DNA from 2 places in the Massilia sp. LjRoot122 genome. Region 1 is predicted to be linked to the other one. Evidence: predicted binding sites of a transcription regulator. Region 1 holds the regulator's gene; the other holds the start of a gene.
The links. The regulator FNR, encoded in region 1, switches genes on or off when oxygen is low (the NO sensors DNR and NnrR bind a similar motif). The targets are predictions, from matches to a motif close to TTGATNNNNATCAA.
Positions count from the first base shown of each region.

Region 2: ACSQ25_RS14920 (universal stress protein) is a predicted target of FNR. The motif match lies at 4,060-4,073, and genes of this name have one in related genera.

Region 1 covers NZ_CAXUPB020000001.1:2,205,879-2,213,384, reverse strand. The annotation lists gene ACSQ25_RS09745 (hypothetical protein) at 1-1,508, shown strand, start outside; gene fnr (fumarate/nitrate reduction transcriptional regulator Fnr) at 1,605-2,357, shown strand; gene ACSQ25_RS09735 (helix-turn-helix domain-containing protein) at 2,368-3,123, shown strand; gene ACSQ25_RS09730 (DMT family transporter) at 3,184-4,110, shown strand; gene ACSQ25_RS09725 (hypothetical protein) at 4,003-4,851, opposite strand; gene ACSQ25_RS09720 (metallophosphoesterase) at 4,970-5,803, opposite strand; gene ACSQ25_RS09715 (VOC family protein) at 5,850-6,278, opposite strand; gene ACSQ25_RS09710 (serine hydrolase domain-containing protein) at 6,359-7,506, opposite strand, start outside.
Region 2 covers NZ_CAXUPB020000001.1:3,425,564-3,433,069, forward strand. The annotation lists gene ACSQ25_RS14895 (GGDEF domain-containing protein) at 1-736, opposite strand, end outside; gene ACSQ25_RS14900 (universal stress protein) at 821-1,321, opposite strand; gene ACSQ25_RS14905 (universal stress protein) at 1,351-1,788, opposite strand; gene ACSQ25_RS14910 (universal stress protein) at 1,830-2,279, opposite strand; gene ACSQ25_RS14915 (L,D-transpeptidase family protein) at 2,483-4,024, shown strand; gene ACSQ25_RS14920 (universal stress protein) at 4,193-5,050, shown strand; gene ACSQ25_RS14925 (PHA/PHB synthase family protein) at 5,054-6,835, shown strand; gene ACSQ25_RS14930 (NAD(P)H-dependent oxidoreductase) at 6,841-7,425, opposite strand; gene ACSQ25_RS14935 (bifunctional acetate--CoA ligase family protein/GNAT family N-acetyltransferase) at 7,425-7,506, opposite strand, start outside.

The sequences.
Region 1 (7,506 bases):
TGAGCGGAACGGGTTTCACCTACCGGCACGACTGGGGGGCGCGGCGCGGCGAATGGCTGCTGCGGCTCAACTGGAATGCCATCCAGCCCGGTTCGCGGGTGTTCGTGGCGATCGGCGAAGGCGTGCCGGGCGGGCCGCCGGCCGGCAAGTTCATCGGTGCGGCGCGCTACACGGTGCACAACGTGGCCCCGCGCTGGAACGGCGTCGACGTCTGGATCAACATCGAGTGGAGCTCGGACATCTCGCTCTACGTCGACTACCTGATCGTCAACCCGCCCGTGGCGCCCCCGGCCCCGCGCACGGTCGCGGTCACGGTGCACCGCCACAGCAGCGTTGCCCTGAGCGAAGCCGACGCCGACCGGATCCTGGCCGACATGGGCACGATCCTCCAGAACGACGACACCGGACCGGACGTCGCGACCCCGGTCCGCTTCGTGCGCAACGGCGAGGTCAGGGTGCTGCCGGCGACGGTCCCGGGAACCATCCAGACCTCGGCCGACCTCACCGCGCTGCTGAGCGCGGGCAGCGGGATCAAGATCGTGCAGGCGATCCGCTGGTGCGGTGGCCCCGGCGACAGCATCATCGGCTGCGCCCCGGTCGGCAGCGCCTCGGTCAACGTGGCAGCGGTGCGCTTCACCGCCAACCAGGAAGGCCTCATCTGGGTGCACGAATACGGCCACAACTGCGGCCTCGGCCACCGCACCGACGACCCGCGCGCGGTCATGTACCCGTCCGTCGGCACCGACCACAATGTGGTCAATGCCGCGGAGTCGGCAGCCTACCTGGCGGGCCCGCTCACCATCACCGACAATGTCATGCCCGCCGGCGGCTGCTCCTGCGGCGCGGGCGGCCTGCAGCTACCCGCCGACGTGCGCGACTTCGTGTCCCGGCACTGGGTCGAGGGCGTGCCCTGGGAGCTGGCCTCGCAATACGGCGAGAAGGACGCCCGCCTGCTGCTGGACTGGCTGGTGCAGGAACCCCAACAGCACGAGGAGTTCCTGACCCAGATCGTGGCCACCCTCGGCTACATCGGCAGCGAGATCGCGGTCCAGCCGCTGATCGACTTCGTCCAGGGACCCGGCACTGGCCGGGCGGTATTCAATGCGAAGAACACCGCCCTGCTCCGGCTGGGTGACCTGGCCAACCGCTCCGGCAGCCAGGCCGCGCTCGACTTCCTGGTGCGGGTCGCGGGCGACATGGGCCTGGCCCGCGCGCTGGCGGCACCCCAGGCATCCGCCGAGGCGGCCGAGGCGGCCAAGGGCCGGGACGTGGTGGCGCCGACCCTCGACACCCTGGCGGCCGAGCTGGCCGTGGCCGCGACCTTCGGGCTGGCGCTGGCCGGCACGGCGCAGTCGCAGCAGACCGTCGAAGCGCTCAGGGGGGATGCCGACGCCTTCGCCACCGTGAACCAGGCGGCGCTGGAGGCGGCCGGGATCGCCTCGACGGTGCGCGCCAAGGGCCGGCACGCGTACTACAAGATGAAGGCGGAACACCGGCATCAGCTGTAATCGACCTGCCCTCTGGAAAATGAAAACCGGGATGCAGACCAGCCGTCTATAATGGCTGCGTCAGCATTTCGGTTTTTTTTCGCCATGAACCAACCCATGTCGCTTCCGGGCGAAGCGCCGGTCAGCATCCAGGCCCTCAAGACCAGCTGCGGCGCCTGCAGCATGCACCAGCTGTGCCTGCCGATGGGGCTCGAGGATGCCGACATCAACCGCCTCGACCAGATCATCGGCCGCCGCCGCCGCCTCGCGCGCGACGAGCGCCTGTACGCCATGGGCGAGCCCTTCCGCAACCTGTACGCGGTGCGCTTCGGGCATTTCAAGACCTACCAGGTGAACGCGGCCGGAGAAGCCCAGATCACGGGTTTCCAGATGGCCGGCGAACTGCTGGGCATGGACGCGATCAGCGGTACCCACCATTGCGACGCCGTGGCGCTCGAGGACAGCGAGGTCTGCGAGATCCCCTTCACGCGCCTGGAAGAGCTGTTCGGCCAGGTGCCGGCCCTGCTGCGCCACTTCCACCGCATCATGAGCCAGGAAATCACGCGCGAGCAGAACGTCATGCTGCTGCTCGGCAATATGCGGGCGGAGCAGCGCTTCGCGGTGTTCCTGGTCAACCTGTCGGCCCGTTATGCCGCACGCGGCTATTCGCCGAACAGTTTCCAGCTGCGCATGTCGCGCGAAGACATCGGCAACTACCTCGGCCTGACCATCGAAAGCATCAGCCGCCTGCTGTCGCGCTTCAAGAAGCAGGGCTGGCTGCAGGTCGACAAGCGCGAAGTCACCCTGCTCGACCCGGTCAAGCTCAAGGCGCTGGCGGCCGGTACCGACGTCTGCAGCCCGATGGGCTAGTGTTGCCGAGATGGCCGCGCCCCTGCTCGACCTGCACCTGCGCAGCTATGGCGAGACGCGCTTCTCGGACCGCCATGCCTACGCCCAGCTGGTGCTGCCCGTCAGCGGCGAGGTCGCGCTCGAGATCGAAGGACGCCAGGGACGGCTCGATCCGCTGCATGCCGCGCTGGTGGCGCCCGGCGCCTGGCATTCGCAGTGCAGCCCCGTCGCCAACCAATCCCTGATCCTCGACGTGGGCGCGGCCAGCTTCGAACAGGGACCGTGGCAGCGGCTGCTGGAGCGCCCCTTCACCGCCATCGGTCCCGCTGCCCGCAAGCTGGTCGAATTCATGGGCATCATGGCCGCCACCCAGCCGCCTGCCCCATCGGTGCTGCAGGGCTGGACGCCGCTGCTGCTCGACACCCTCACGCTGGGAACACCGCGGCCGGCATCGCGCCTGGCCGCCCTGCTCGCCCGCATCGAGGCCGAACCCGGCCTACCCTGGACCACCGAGGAGATGGCGCGCACGGTGGGCGTCAGCACCAGCCGCCTGCACGCCCTGTTCCGCCTCGAACACGACACCACGCCCCATGACTGGCTGCTGGCCTGCCGGCTGCGGCGCGCCTGCGAGTGGCTGGCCGGTACCGGGCAAGCAGTGGCCGCGATCGCGCTGGCCGCCGGGTTCTCGGAGCAGAGCGCCCTGACCCGCGCGATGCGCCGGGCGATGGACACCACGCCGGCCGCCTATCGGCGCCGACATCGAGAGAACCCGTCAAAACCGCAGTAGCGACGGTCAAGAAACGCGCAGAGGCTCCATCGACAATCTCCGTTCAAAGGAGATCACTCGATGTTTACGCAGATTCAAACCAGCTCCGGCAGTTCGCAACTCGGCATCGGCGCCGGCATCGCCGCCGGCGCCTTCTGGGGCCTGGTCTTCCTCGCGCCCGTGTTGACGCCCGGCTTTTCGCCCCTGCAGCTGTCGGCCGGCCGCTACCTCGCCTACGGCATCGTCGCTGCGGTTCTGATCGCACCCGCCTGGAGGCGCCTCAGGCGCAGCCTGGGCTGGCGCGACTGGCGCGGCCTGGCCTGGCTCAGCCTGACCGGCAACATCGTGTATTACCTGTTCCTGGCCCAGGCCGTGCAATCGGGCGGGGTGGCCATGACCTCGATCGTGATCGGCCTGCTGCCGCTCACCGTCACGCTGGCGGGCATGCGCGAACACGGCGCGCTGCCGCTGCGGCGCCTGGCGCCCTCCCTGGTGCTGGGCGGCGCCGGGCTGGCCTGCATCAGCCGGGATTCCCTGGCCTCGGTGGAAGGCGGATCCGTGCTCGGCCTGCTGTGCGCGATCGGCGCCCTGCTGTCCTGGACCATCTATGCGGTCGTCAACCGGCGCTGGCTGGCGCGGCTCGAGGGCATCTCGGGACAGGAATGGAGCCTGCTGGTGGGCGTCATGACCGGCGCCCAGGCGCTGCTGCTGGTGCTGCCCGCCTTGCAAGCGAATGGCGCATCGCATACCACAAGCGAATGGCTGCAATTCCTCGGCGTCGTGACGGCGGTGGCGATCTTCTGCTCCGTCGTCGGCAACGCGCTGTGGAACTTCGCCAGCCGCGCGCTGCCGATGGCGCTGATGGGACAGATGATCGTTTTCGAAACCGTGTTCGCCTCGCTATATGGTTTCCTGTGGGAGGGGCGCTGGCCGAACGGCCTCGAGGCCGCCGCGCTGGCGCTGCTGGTCGCCGGCGTCGTCTCCTGCGCCGCCGCTCACCGGAAGTAAGGGGCCGGCCCGGCGCGCCAGGTGGGCGGTCCAGGCCCCGATGAAGTCGGCGCGCAGGCGCAGGAATTCCCCGATGTCGGCGAACTTCGGGTGCTTCTGGCGTACCAGGTAGGCGGTGACGATCACCTCGCGCCCCGGGACGAAGAAATGGATCTGGCTGATGGTGGCGCTGGTCAGGCCGATCACGTTCTCGGTATAGGCCACGACTTCGATGCCGTCCCGGCTGAGCTGCTCGAATTCGATTGGCTCCTTCCCGGCCGGCAGCAGCTGCCCGACTTTCGCGCGGATCTCCGGATGGGCGGCGAGGTGGGCGGCGACGCGCTCCTTCTTGCGCCGGAACTCGTGGCTGATCGCGTCGATGACGAGCTGCCTGTCCTGCGCATACATGCCCGGCATGCTCTGCTCGATCTTCACGTTGGCGAAATCGTCGGTGCCGGGATAGGCGTAGATCGCCGTCACGCCGGCCTGCACGCTCACTTTCTCGCGGCGGACGGGCGTCAGGGTGTCGTTCGAATGGAAGTCGACCATGCGCCAGGGCTCGCAGCCCTCGCAGCGCCTGCGCAGCTGCACCAGCTGCAGGCCGGCCCCGAGGCTGGGCGGCACCAGCTGCGCGAACAATGTCGGCAGCGGGCGCAGGTCGGCAGGCTGCGCCGGGCCAGGCGCGAAGGCCAGCAGCAGGAGCGCCAGCAGGCGGCGCGAGAACCATCGTGAAGCGGATGCGGGAAGCGGGATCGTCGGCATGAAGTGGCTCGTGGTAACAGGACGAGGGCATCATGCCGGCTTCATGGGCTTGTTAAAAGTGCCATCGCGGATGGCGCATCACGCGCTGCCGGCGGTAGCGCCAGGTGCTCCCGGCAGTCTAGACCTCGATGACGAGGTCCGGGCGGAAGGCTTCCTGTTCGCCCTTGCTGAGGTAACCGAGGGGATTGGCCACCACGCGGCAGGACCAGGGTCTTCCCGCATCCAGGCCGCTGACGACGTAATCGTTGGCGCAGTGCAGGTGCCCATGGATCCAGACGTGGGCTTGCGGGAACAGCGCGTCGAGCGCATTGCAGAATCCCGCGGTGCCGGGTGTGAGGCCGTAGCGCGGGTCGGCACTCTGCAGGCTGGGCGCGAAGTGCGTCACCACCACCGTGCTGCCCTCGAAGGGCGCGGCCAGCGCGCCGCGCAGCCAGTCCTGGCACTCCAGCGACATGGCGCGGATGCCCTCGGCCAGCACCTTCTCGCCGTTTTTCAGGGTGGTGTTCTTCGACAGGTAGTAATTCGCGGCGCGGAAGGCCTTCTCGCGCCGCTGCAGCTGCTTGCTCAGGTCCTGTTCCTGCACGGCCAGCGCGTCGAAGTCGCTCCACAGGGTGGTGCCGATGAAGCGCACCTGCCCGATGACGAGTGTTTCGCGGTCGAGCCATTCGATGCCGAGGCGCGCGCAGGTGGCGCGCAGGCGCGCATAGGCCTCGTCGAATTCGAGGCCGTCGAATTCGTGGTTGCCGGGGATGTACAGCACCCGGGCGCTGCCCGCACCCGGCCGCAGCGGGGAGAAGCGCTCCAGCCCGAAGTCGTCGGTGGTCAGGCGCGATCCGGACTGGTAGGAGCCGATGTCGCCCGCCAGGATGACGACGTCGGTATCGGCGGCGATCGCGGGGACGAAGGCCGGATAGCGTTCGAGGTGCAGGTCGGAGAAAAGCTGGATGCGCATGGTCGCGCAGTATAGCGGCTTTCCGCTCCAGTCCGCGTCGCCCGCGCTAGAACGTGACGCGCACGTAGGGTGCGCTCTGCTTCGCCTCGCCGTGGTAGACCGCTTCGATGTTGTTGCCGTCCGGGTCGAGCACGAAGGCGCCGTAGTAGCCCGGGTGGTAGGCGCGCTCGCCGGGCCGGCCGTTGTCCCTGCCGCCGGCGGCCAGCGCCGCGAAGTAGAAGGCATTCACCATCTTGCGGTCGCGTGCCTGGAAGGCCAGGTGGTGGCGCCCCGTGAGCACCCCTTGCGCCGCCTCGCTGTCGCGGCTGGAGATGAACAGCTCGTCGGCCCAGAAATAATTGTCGCCCGAGCCGCCGAGGGGGATGCCCAGCACCTCGAACACGGCGCTGTAGAACCTCCGGGAAGCAGGCAGGTCGCGCACTACGAGCTGGATGTGGTCGATGAGGCGTCCACGGAAGAGTTCCTGTGTTTCCATGCTGTGCTCCTGAAGAAGACGATCATGAATACCGGCAGATCCCGCCAGTGTAGGGCCTGCGGGCGGCCTTGGCAACGGCATCACTCCTTCGGCGCCACGATGGCGCCCCGATACAATGCATCGGTAATGCGCTCCTGGAAGCGCGCCCCGGAAGAGAAGCGTCCCGGGTGCAGCTCGGGATTGTCGCCGACGCCGCTGCCCACGTAGATCATCCCGTTCTTCGTCTTCGGATCGAACACGAACAGGGCGTTCAGGCCCCAGGACCAGCCCAGGTGGCCGACGCCGCTGAAGCCGCCGCCTTCGACCAGCCGGTCGCCGGAAGCGCGGCCGTCCTTCACGATGCTGGTGTCCGTGAAGTGCTGGTTGCCCAGTCCCCAGGCGTGGTACAGGCCGCGGAAGTTGTCGCTGTCGCCGCTGCCTTTGCCGTTTCCGTCCAGGGTCCATTGACGGGACAGCATCGTGCTCACCGTTTCCGGCTTCAGGATTTGCTTGCCGCGATATTGCCCCTCATTCATCAGCATCAACATGATCTGCGCCAGCTCGCCGGCGGAGATGCGCAGGCTGCCCTGCGGACCGAACAGGGTGCCGTTGCTGCCGACCACGTAGCGGTCCAGGCCTGGCGGCGCAAGGGGCGCCTGCACTGCGAAATCGTCGGACTGCGCGATCCACGGGCCTTTCGGGTCCCAGCGTTCGTCGCCGTCCTTTTCGCGGCGGCGGTAGAGGGTCGCCACATCCCCGATCCTGGCCGGGGCGAAGTCGGCCAGGTAGAAACCGGCCTTCAGCCCCATCGGGTCGAACACCAGGCGCCGCATCAGGCGATCGAAGCGCTCGCCGCCGGCGCGCTCCATGATGGTGGCGATGATGCCGGAGTTGAAGTTGACGTATTCAAAATAGCGTCCCGGCCCATGGTTCGCCGACCACATGGCGCCCTTGCCGTACAGGCGCCCACCCGGCAGCAGCACCTCCTTCAGATCGGTCGCCGGGTCGAACTTGAAGCCGCCTTCGTCGCGCAAGGACGACGTATGCGTCAACAGCATGCGCAGGGTGATCGGCTGGTCCGGGAAATGCGGGTTGCGCAGGCGGTAGCCGAGGTAGTCGCTGACATCAAGGTCCAGTGCCAGCCTGCCCTGCTCCACCAGCTTCATCGTGCCGAGCGTGGTCACGAATTTGGACACCGAGGCGATGCGGAACATCGTGTCGGCGTCCATCGGCTGGGCCGGCGCGGTGG
Region 2 (7,506 bases), 1.2 Mb from region 1:
TGTCGTTCACCCGCTTGAAGTGGTCGATGTCGATCATGCAGATGGTCAGAGGCCGTCCATAACGCTTTGCCAGCGCCACGTCGTGGTTCGCCAGTTCGATCAGGTAGCCTCGTGCCAGAACACCGCTGAGGCTATCGTGATGGGCGGCAAATGCAAGGGCCCGTTCGGTGAGAAAGGCTGCACGGCGCCATCGCCCCTGCGACACCGCCATGGCTGCCATGAGTACGAGCGATACCAGGTAGACCAGCAGGCAGCCGATAAAGACGTGCTTCTGCAGCGCCGCGGCGCCAAGGATGGTAAACAGGAGAGACGGCAACAGGACCATCAGGAAAAGCCGGTGCAGGCGCGGCTCGACCAAGGCGAGGGGAAACATTACGCCGGTTATCGCCGGCAAGGCCAACACCAGTCCATCCGGCAGCGCCGCCGAGCTGAGGATCATCGCTCCCGTGTGCGTCACGTAGACCAGGCCGCCGCGCCACGCTACCGGGAACCGGGTACTCCAGGAGACATACCCGAGGCTGCCGACCAGCACGAGCGACAGGCGGAGCAGCGCGGTCGCGCCGGCCCACTCGGGAGCGATCCAGTAATCCCAGGCGCTGAACAGCACGACCGCAATGCCGAACACGAGGCCGAGGGTTGGAAGCATGGCCGACAGCATGCGGTCGAGCGCCACGCCGAATTCGCGTTCCTCCTCCGGCTCGAGCGTCCCAAGCAGGCGCCCACATGCGGCGTGCATGCGGCGCCATGGGCTAGCCGTCGCCTGGGCCGGGACGGCGGACATGGCAAACCAGTGCCTGGCGCGATGCATGCCGCCCCTGCCTCAGGCCGGCGCAGCGCTGGGGCATTCCCGCGCCAGCGCCTGCGCCTGCTCGCCAGGCAGCGCCGGCCGGAATACCATGACCGGGACGGGTGCGTAGGCGAGCACGGCCTGGGTCACGCTCCCGGCCAGCAAGCGGCTCAGCCCCCGACGTCCGTGTGAACCCATGGCGATCAGGTCGCAATCATACTCGCGCGCGGCCTCGACGATCGCCCTGGCGGGGTCCGGATCGATCCGGGTGACGGGACGGCATCCGACACCGCCGCGCCGGGCCCGTTCGGCCATGGCGCCGACGAAGCCATGGGCGTGCTCCTCCAGCACGTTGACCTGCTGGCCCGGGTCGAACACCATCGCACCCTCGATCGATGGCAGGACGGCCTCGGGGACCACGATGGACAACGCCACGATCTCGGCGCCGGTGGAGCGGGCCATCTCGATCGCGGCATCGGCCGCCAGCGCGGAGACGGGCGAGCCGTCGGTGGGTACCAGGATACGTTTGTACATGATGGGATGTCCTGACAAATAGCCGGCAGTTAACGATGCACCATGACTGGAATGGCGCTGTGCACCAGCACTTTCTGGGTTTCGCTGCCCAGCAACAGCCCCTTGATGCCGCGGCGGCCATGTGAAGCCATGACGATCAGGTCGCATGTCTGTTCGCGTGCGGTGGCGATGATGGCTTCATAGGGATCGTCAGAGACGAGCTGTACGACAGTGCAAGGCACACCGGCTTCGCGCGCGACGACTGCCACGGCATCGAGCAGCGCTTGTCCTCGCTCCCGGCTGGACTGTGCGTATTGCTGCGGAGTTTCCTCCAGCATGACGGCATCGGTAGTAAAGGAGTGAAACTTGGGCGTCGCCGTCATGGCGACTACCTCGGCCCCCACGCTCCTGGCAAAGTCGACGCCTGCCCGGACCGCGCGCATGGATGCTTGCGACCCGTCGGTCGGCAGCAGGATTCGCTTGTACATGATGAACCTCCGCAAGAATGCCGGGCGGCCGGCGTTGAGAATCAGGCAGGCACCGTGCCGCCCCGGTACAAGATCACCGGAATGGGCGAGTAAGCCAGCACAAGCTGAGGTACACGCGCGGCGATCAGCCTGGTCACCCCGCACTGGCCATGCGCAGCCAGGAAAATCAGGTCGCAATGCAGCTCGAGCGCGACACGGATGATTTCATCGTGCTGGGAAGAAGCCATGGTGGTCACCAGGCTGTGCGGCACGCCGGCCTCCTGCGCCAGCCGGGCCACGCGCCCGGCGCGCTGCGCAGCCGCATTCAGCGCGCGGATCCGCTGCGCCGCCCAGTCGCCATTTTCGACCTGCTCACGCGCCGGATCGCCCTGCTGAGCGACCGACAGCGCGACAATCTCGGCGCCGCTGCCGCGCGCGAGCGCCACCGCGGCGGCCGCGGCGGCTTCCGACAGCGCTGAACCGTCGGTGGGCACAAGGATTTTGTGAAACATGGGAGCCTTGGAACGAGTGGTGCGATATCCGATACCGAGATCAGTGTGGAGCGATCAGTCAATTATTTGTTTGACTCAGATCAAGCACGGCTTATGCAGCGAATCCGTCCTAGCACATTTATTCGTTAGCATTTTGACTCAGGTCAAAGACGCTGTTCGTCTTACGCCCTTATCCTCTAGGCATTACTTCAGCAGCACGACCAATGCAATCTTCCCTTCCGGCCAAGTATGGCCTCGCGTTCCTGCTATTCCTGGCAGCCAGCATGCCTGCGGCCGCCGCCCCTCTCGACGCCGGCGTCCTGGCGGCGCGCCTGTATGCGTCCGGTTCTCCCCCGCGCTGGCTGGACGATGGCCAGTCCCAGGCGCGGCTGGCGCTTCAGATTCTGGGCGACGCCGCCGCGCACGGCCTCGATCCCCGACACTACGGCGCCGACGCCCTGGCGCGCAGGCTGGATGGCTTGCGCGGTGATGCCGGCGGATTCGAGCGGGACCTCAGCACCGCCATGCTGCAGTTTTTGTCCGACCTGCATGCCGGCCGCACCCGCTCCCCTTATCGCCAGGCGGAAGCACCCGCAGGCCTTGACCTGGTCGAACACCTGCGCAGCGCCGTCAATGGCGGGAGCCTGCCGCATGCCGTCGACGCCGCCGCACCGGCCCTTCCACTGTACCGGAGGGTCAAGGAGACGCTGGCGCGTTACCGCGAGCTCGCCAGGCTGGCGCCGCAGTGGCCGGTCCTGCCGCCGGCCGGACCCGCGGGCATCGTCGCAGGCGCTCCATATGCCGGCGCCGCCCTGCTCCACCAGCGCTTGCAGCTGCTGGGCGACCTTGCCCCGGACGCCGCCATCGAGGACGACGGGATATATGGCAGTGTCCTGGCGGACGCGGTCCGGCGCTTCCAGTCGCGACACGGCCTGGCCGAAGACGGCATGCTGGGGGCCGCGTCCATCGCCGCCCTGTCGGTCGCTCCCGGTCGACGCGCCGAACAGCTCGCGTTGACCATGGAACGCCTGCGCTGGCTGCCGCCACTGTCGGGGCGGACGATCACCGTCAACGTGCCCGCCTATCGCCTGTGGGCATTCGACCCTCGGGAACGAGCGGCGGCGCAGGTCCTCGAAATGCGGGTCATCGTGGGCAAGGCTGCCAAGACACCCACGCCCCTATTCATCGGAACCATGCGCTATCTCGAGTTCAATCCCTACTGGAATGTGCCGCGCAGCATCGAAGTCGGCGAGATCGTCCCCAAGCTGGTGCGCAACCCCGCCTACCTGCGGCAAAACGACATGGAACTGGTGTCGACCGGGGGACAGTTGCTGCCGGCGGCCGGCGCCGAGACGATCTCCCTGATCCGCTCGGGCGCGGTCCGCGTCAGGCAGCGGCCGGGGGCAATGAACGTGCTTGGCGAAGTCAAGTTCGCCATGCCGAATCCGATGAACATCTACCTGCATTCGACGTCCGCGAAAGAGCTGTTCAGCCGCGCTCGACGCGACCTGAGCCACGGCTGTATCCGGGTCGCACGGCCCGCCGAGCTCGCGCAGTTCGTGCTGGCCGATCCCGTGGAATGGAGTGCCGCTCGCGTGGCCGCAGCCATGCGGCCGGGGCCGACCCGCCGGGTCGTGCTGGGCGAACCGGTGACGGTCATCCTGTTCTACGCGACCGCCGTGACCGACCGCCAGGGCCGCGCGCTGTTCGCCGACGACATCTACCGAAGCGATCCCGCCCTGCTCCAGAGGTTACGTGCCGACTGAGGCTTGCGTAGATTGCCGCGAAATTGCTGTTGCATTTGATCTCTATCAAATCTCATCCTGACTTCTGCTCGCAGACATCTTACAGTTGTGACGGATGGTGCGCGGTCGACAGGGCAGCAGCCGACATTTGCCGGGAATGTTCCCTCACCCTTCCTGAAAGGACCTCCCATGTACAGAACCATCGTAGTGCACATCGACGGCGGCGTGGCGCAGGACAGCCGCCTGCGCGCCGCCGCCCTGCTTGCCAACGACCACGGGGCTCACCTTGTCGGCATGGCTGCCACCGGCGTCAGCTGGCTCGACTATGCGGTGCTGACGGGCTCGTTTGGCGCCCCGGTGCCGCTGCCCGAGTCCGACTTCCAGGGCTTGCGCGATGCCGCACAGGCGCGCCTGGATGCGTTCAGAAAAGAGGCGAGCCGCCTCAGGGTGGAATCGTTCGAAGCCCACGCGAGCGACGACGACGCGGCCTACGCCCTGCTGCTGGAATCGCGCTACGCCGACCTCGTCGTGCTCAGCCAGGACCTCCCCTCGTCCGCCGTCGCCGTGCCGAGTCCCTTGTCGCGGGTCGCCCACCTTCCGGAGTACGTCGCCCTGCACGGCGCCCGCCCGGTACTGGTGGTCCCGCCGGACTATGACAATGCCGTCATTCCCGGCACCGCGGTGATCGGCTGGGATGGCGGCATGCCGGCGATCCGCGCCATCAGCGCCGCCCTGCCCTTGCTGCAGCGCGCCCAGAATGTCCAGCTCGCGATCATCAATCCCGACCAGCGGTCCGGGCTGCACGGCGAGCAGCCCGGCGCCGACATGGCCCTGTATCTTGCGCGCCATGGCGTGCGCGTCGAGGTGCATGTCGAGCGCACCAAGGTGGTCGACAGCGACGTCCTGATGGGGCTGGCGCGCGATTGCGGCGCAGGCCTGCTGGTCACCGGCGCTTTCGGCCACAGCCGGTTCCGCGAGTGGGTGCTCGGAGGCGTTACCCGCGCACTGCTGGAAAGCGCATCCATCCCGCTGCTCATCGCGCATTGATCCGTGGAAGCTAGTCCCGGAGACATCCCGCGCAGCGAGCTGCGGCGCGAAGGCAGTACCTGGCAAGGCGGCCGCCACACGCCGTCGCCCGAATGGCGCGGCGAGCAGTACTCGGCCGACCTGGTCCTGAACGCCTGGCTCGGCCGTTTCACGGCGCACGTGTCGCCGGCGGCGCTGGCACTGGCCTGGCAGGACTGGGCCAGCCACCTGGTCCTGTCGCCGGACAAGCAGCTGGAACTGGCCTTGCTGGCGCAGTCCAGCGTCGGACGCTGGCTGGAATACGGAACGGCTGCGGCCATCGGGCACGGCGCCGAACCCTTGCAGCCCCTAGCACAGGACAAGCGCTTCTCCGACCAGGCCTGGCATGCCTGGCCATGGAATGTGCTCAGCCAGGGATTCCTGTTGACGCAGCAATGGTGGCACCACGCCACCTGCGGCGTGCGCGGCGTCGCGCCCCACCACACCGATGTCGTGACCTTCGTGGCGCGCCAGCTGCTCGATGCGGCTGCGCCCTCCAATTTCATCCCGACCAATCCCGCCGCACAGCAGGCGACCGCCGCCAGCGGCGGCCGCAACCTCCTGCACGGCATGCAGCGCGCTGCCAGTGACGCCCGCAATGCACTCGCCACCTCCCGTCCGCCGCTCGCCTACCTGCCCGGCCGCGATGTCGCGATCACGCCCGGCCGCGTGGTAATGTCGAACCGCCTGATCGAACTGCTGCGCTACGATCCGGCCACGCCATCGGTGCACGAAGTACCGCTGCTGTTCGTGCCGGCCTGGATCATGAAGTACTACATCCTCGACCTGTCGCCGCAGAATTCGCTGGTGTGCTACCTCGTCGAGCGCGGGCATACCGTCTACATGATCTCCTGGAAGAACCCGGGACCGGAAGACCGCGACTTGTCGCTGGAAGACTACCGCCGGCTCGGCGTCATGGCAGCCATCGACGCCATCGTCTCCCAGACCGGCGCGCCGCGGCTGAACGCCTGCGGCTACTGCCTGGGTGGGACCCTGCTCGCGATCGCTGCCGCCGCCATGGCGCGCGACGGCGACACCCGCCTGGCCAGCCTCAGCCTGCTGGCGGCCCAGGTCGACTTCACCGAACCGGGGGAGCTGTCCCTGTTCATCGACCACAGCGAGGTCGCTTTCCTGGAAGCGGCCATGTGGCAACAGGGCTACCTCGATGCGCGCCAGATGGCCGGTGCATTCCAGCTGCTGCGCTCGAATGACCTGGTCTGGTCGCGGCGCCTGCGCCACTACCTGCTCGACATTCCGGACAAGGACAACGACCTGGCCTCATGGAATGCAGACGCCACCCGCATGCCCTACCGTATGCATTCGGAGTACCTGCGCAAGCTCTTCCTCGGAAACAGCCTGGCCGCTGCGCGCTACCTCGTCGACGGCCGCCCGGTTTCGCTGGCCGACCTCCGCCTTCCGATCTTCGCGGTCGGCACCCGCACCGACCACGTGGCGCCGTGGCGCTCCGTGTACAAGATCCTGCCCCTGACGGACACCGAAGTCAGCTTCCTGCTGACCTCCGGCGGACATAACGCAGGCGTGGTGTCGCCGCCGGGTACGCCGCGGCGCAGCTACCAGCTGGCAAGGCATGCGCACGACGCGTCCTACGTCGATCCAGACAGCTGGGAACGCGCGGCGGTAGAACACGAAGGGAGCTGGTGGCCGGCATGGGAAGCATGGCTGGCTGGCCAGGCCGGGTCGCTGGTAGCGCCGCCGCCCGCCGCAGGAGGTGCGCCGGCACCGGGCAGCTATGTGCTGAAGCCCTGAGCGCTTCAGCGGGCCGCGGCACCCAAGGCATGCAGGCGCGCACACCAGCGCTCGACGCGCGCCGGATCGAGCGTTCCTGCGCCACCGACGATCGTACTGCGCACCGGGTCGATGCCGGCGAAACCAAGGATATTCCGGTGCATCAGCCGGACGCTGTGGGCACCGTAGAGCCAGCGATAGGCCAGCGCGGGCATCCCCATCGTCACCACAAGGCGTGCGCTGCGCCCGCCTAACAGCCCGGCCCGCAGCGGATTGCGCGAAGCAGGATCGATCGCGAAGCCTGGCCGTGCCACCTGTTCCATGAAGCCCTTCAACATGGCGGGCATGTCACCCAGCCAGAGAGGGTAGAAAAAAGCGAGGTGTTGCGCGCGCCGGATCGCCTCCTGCGCCGCCTCGACGGCGGGCGGGGCAGCGGACTCCCACTCCTCCTGGCTGACCAGCAGTGGCAGCCGCAGCCGAGCCGGTTCGACCGCGTCCACCTCATGTCCGGCGGAGCGGGCGCCGTCCGCATATGCAGCCGCCAGCGCGTGACACAGGTGCTGGCGGCCGCCGTCGGGGTGGCCCTGCACGATGAGGATCCGGGTACCCATCAGCGGGCTCCGGACGCCTGCAGGTCGAGCGTCATCTCGACGGTGCCGTCGGCACCCGGGCTCACCTCGAAGCCGCAGGCC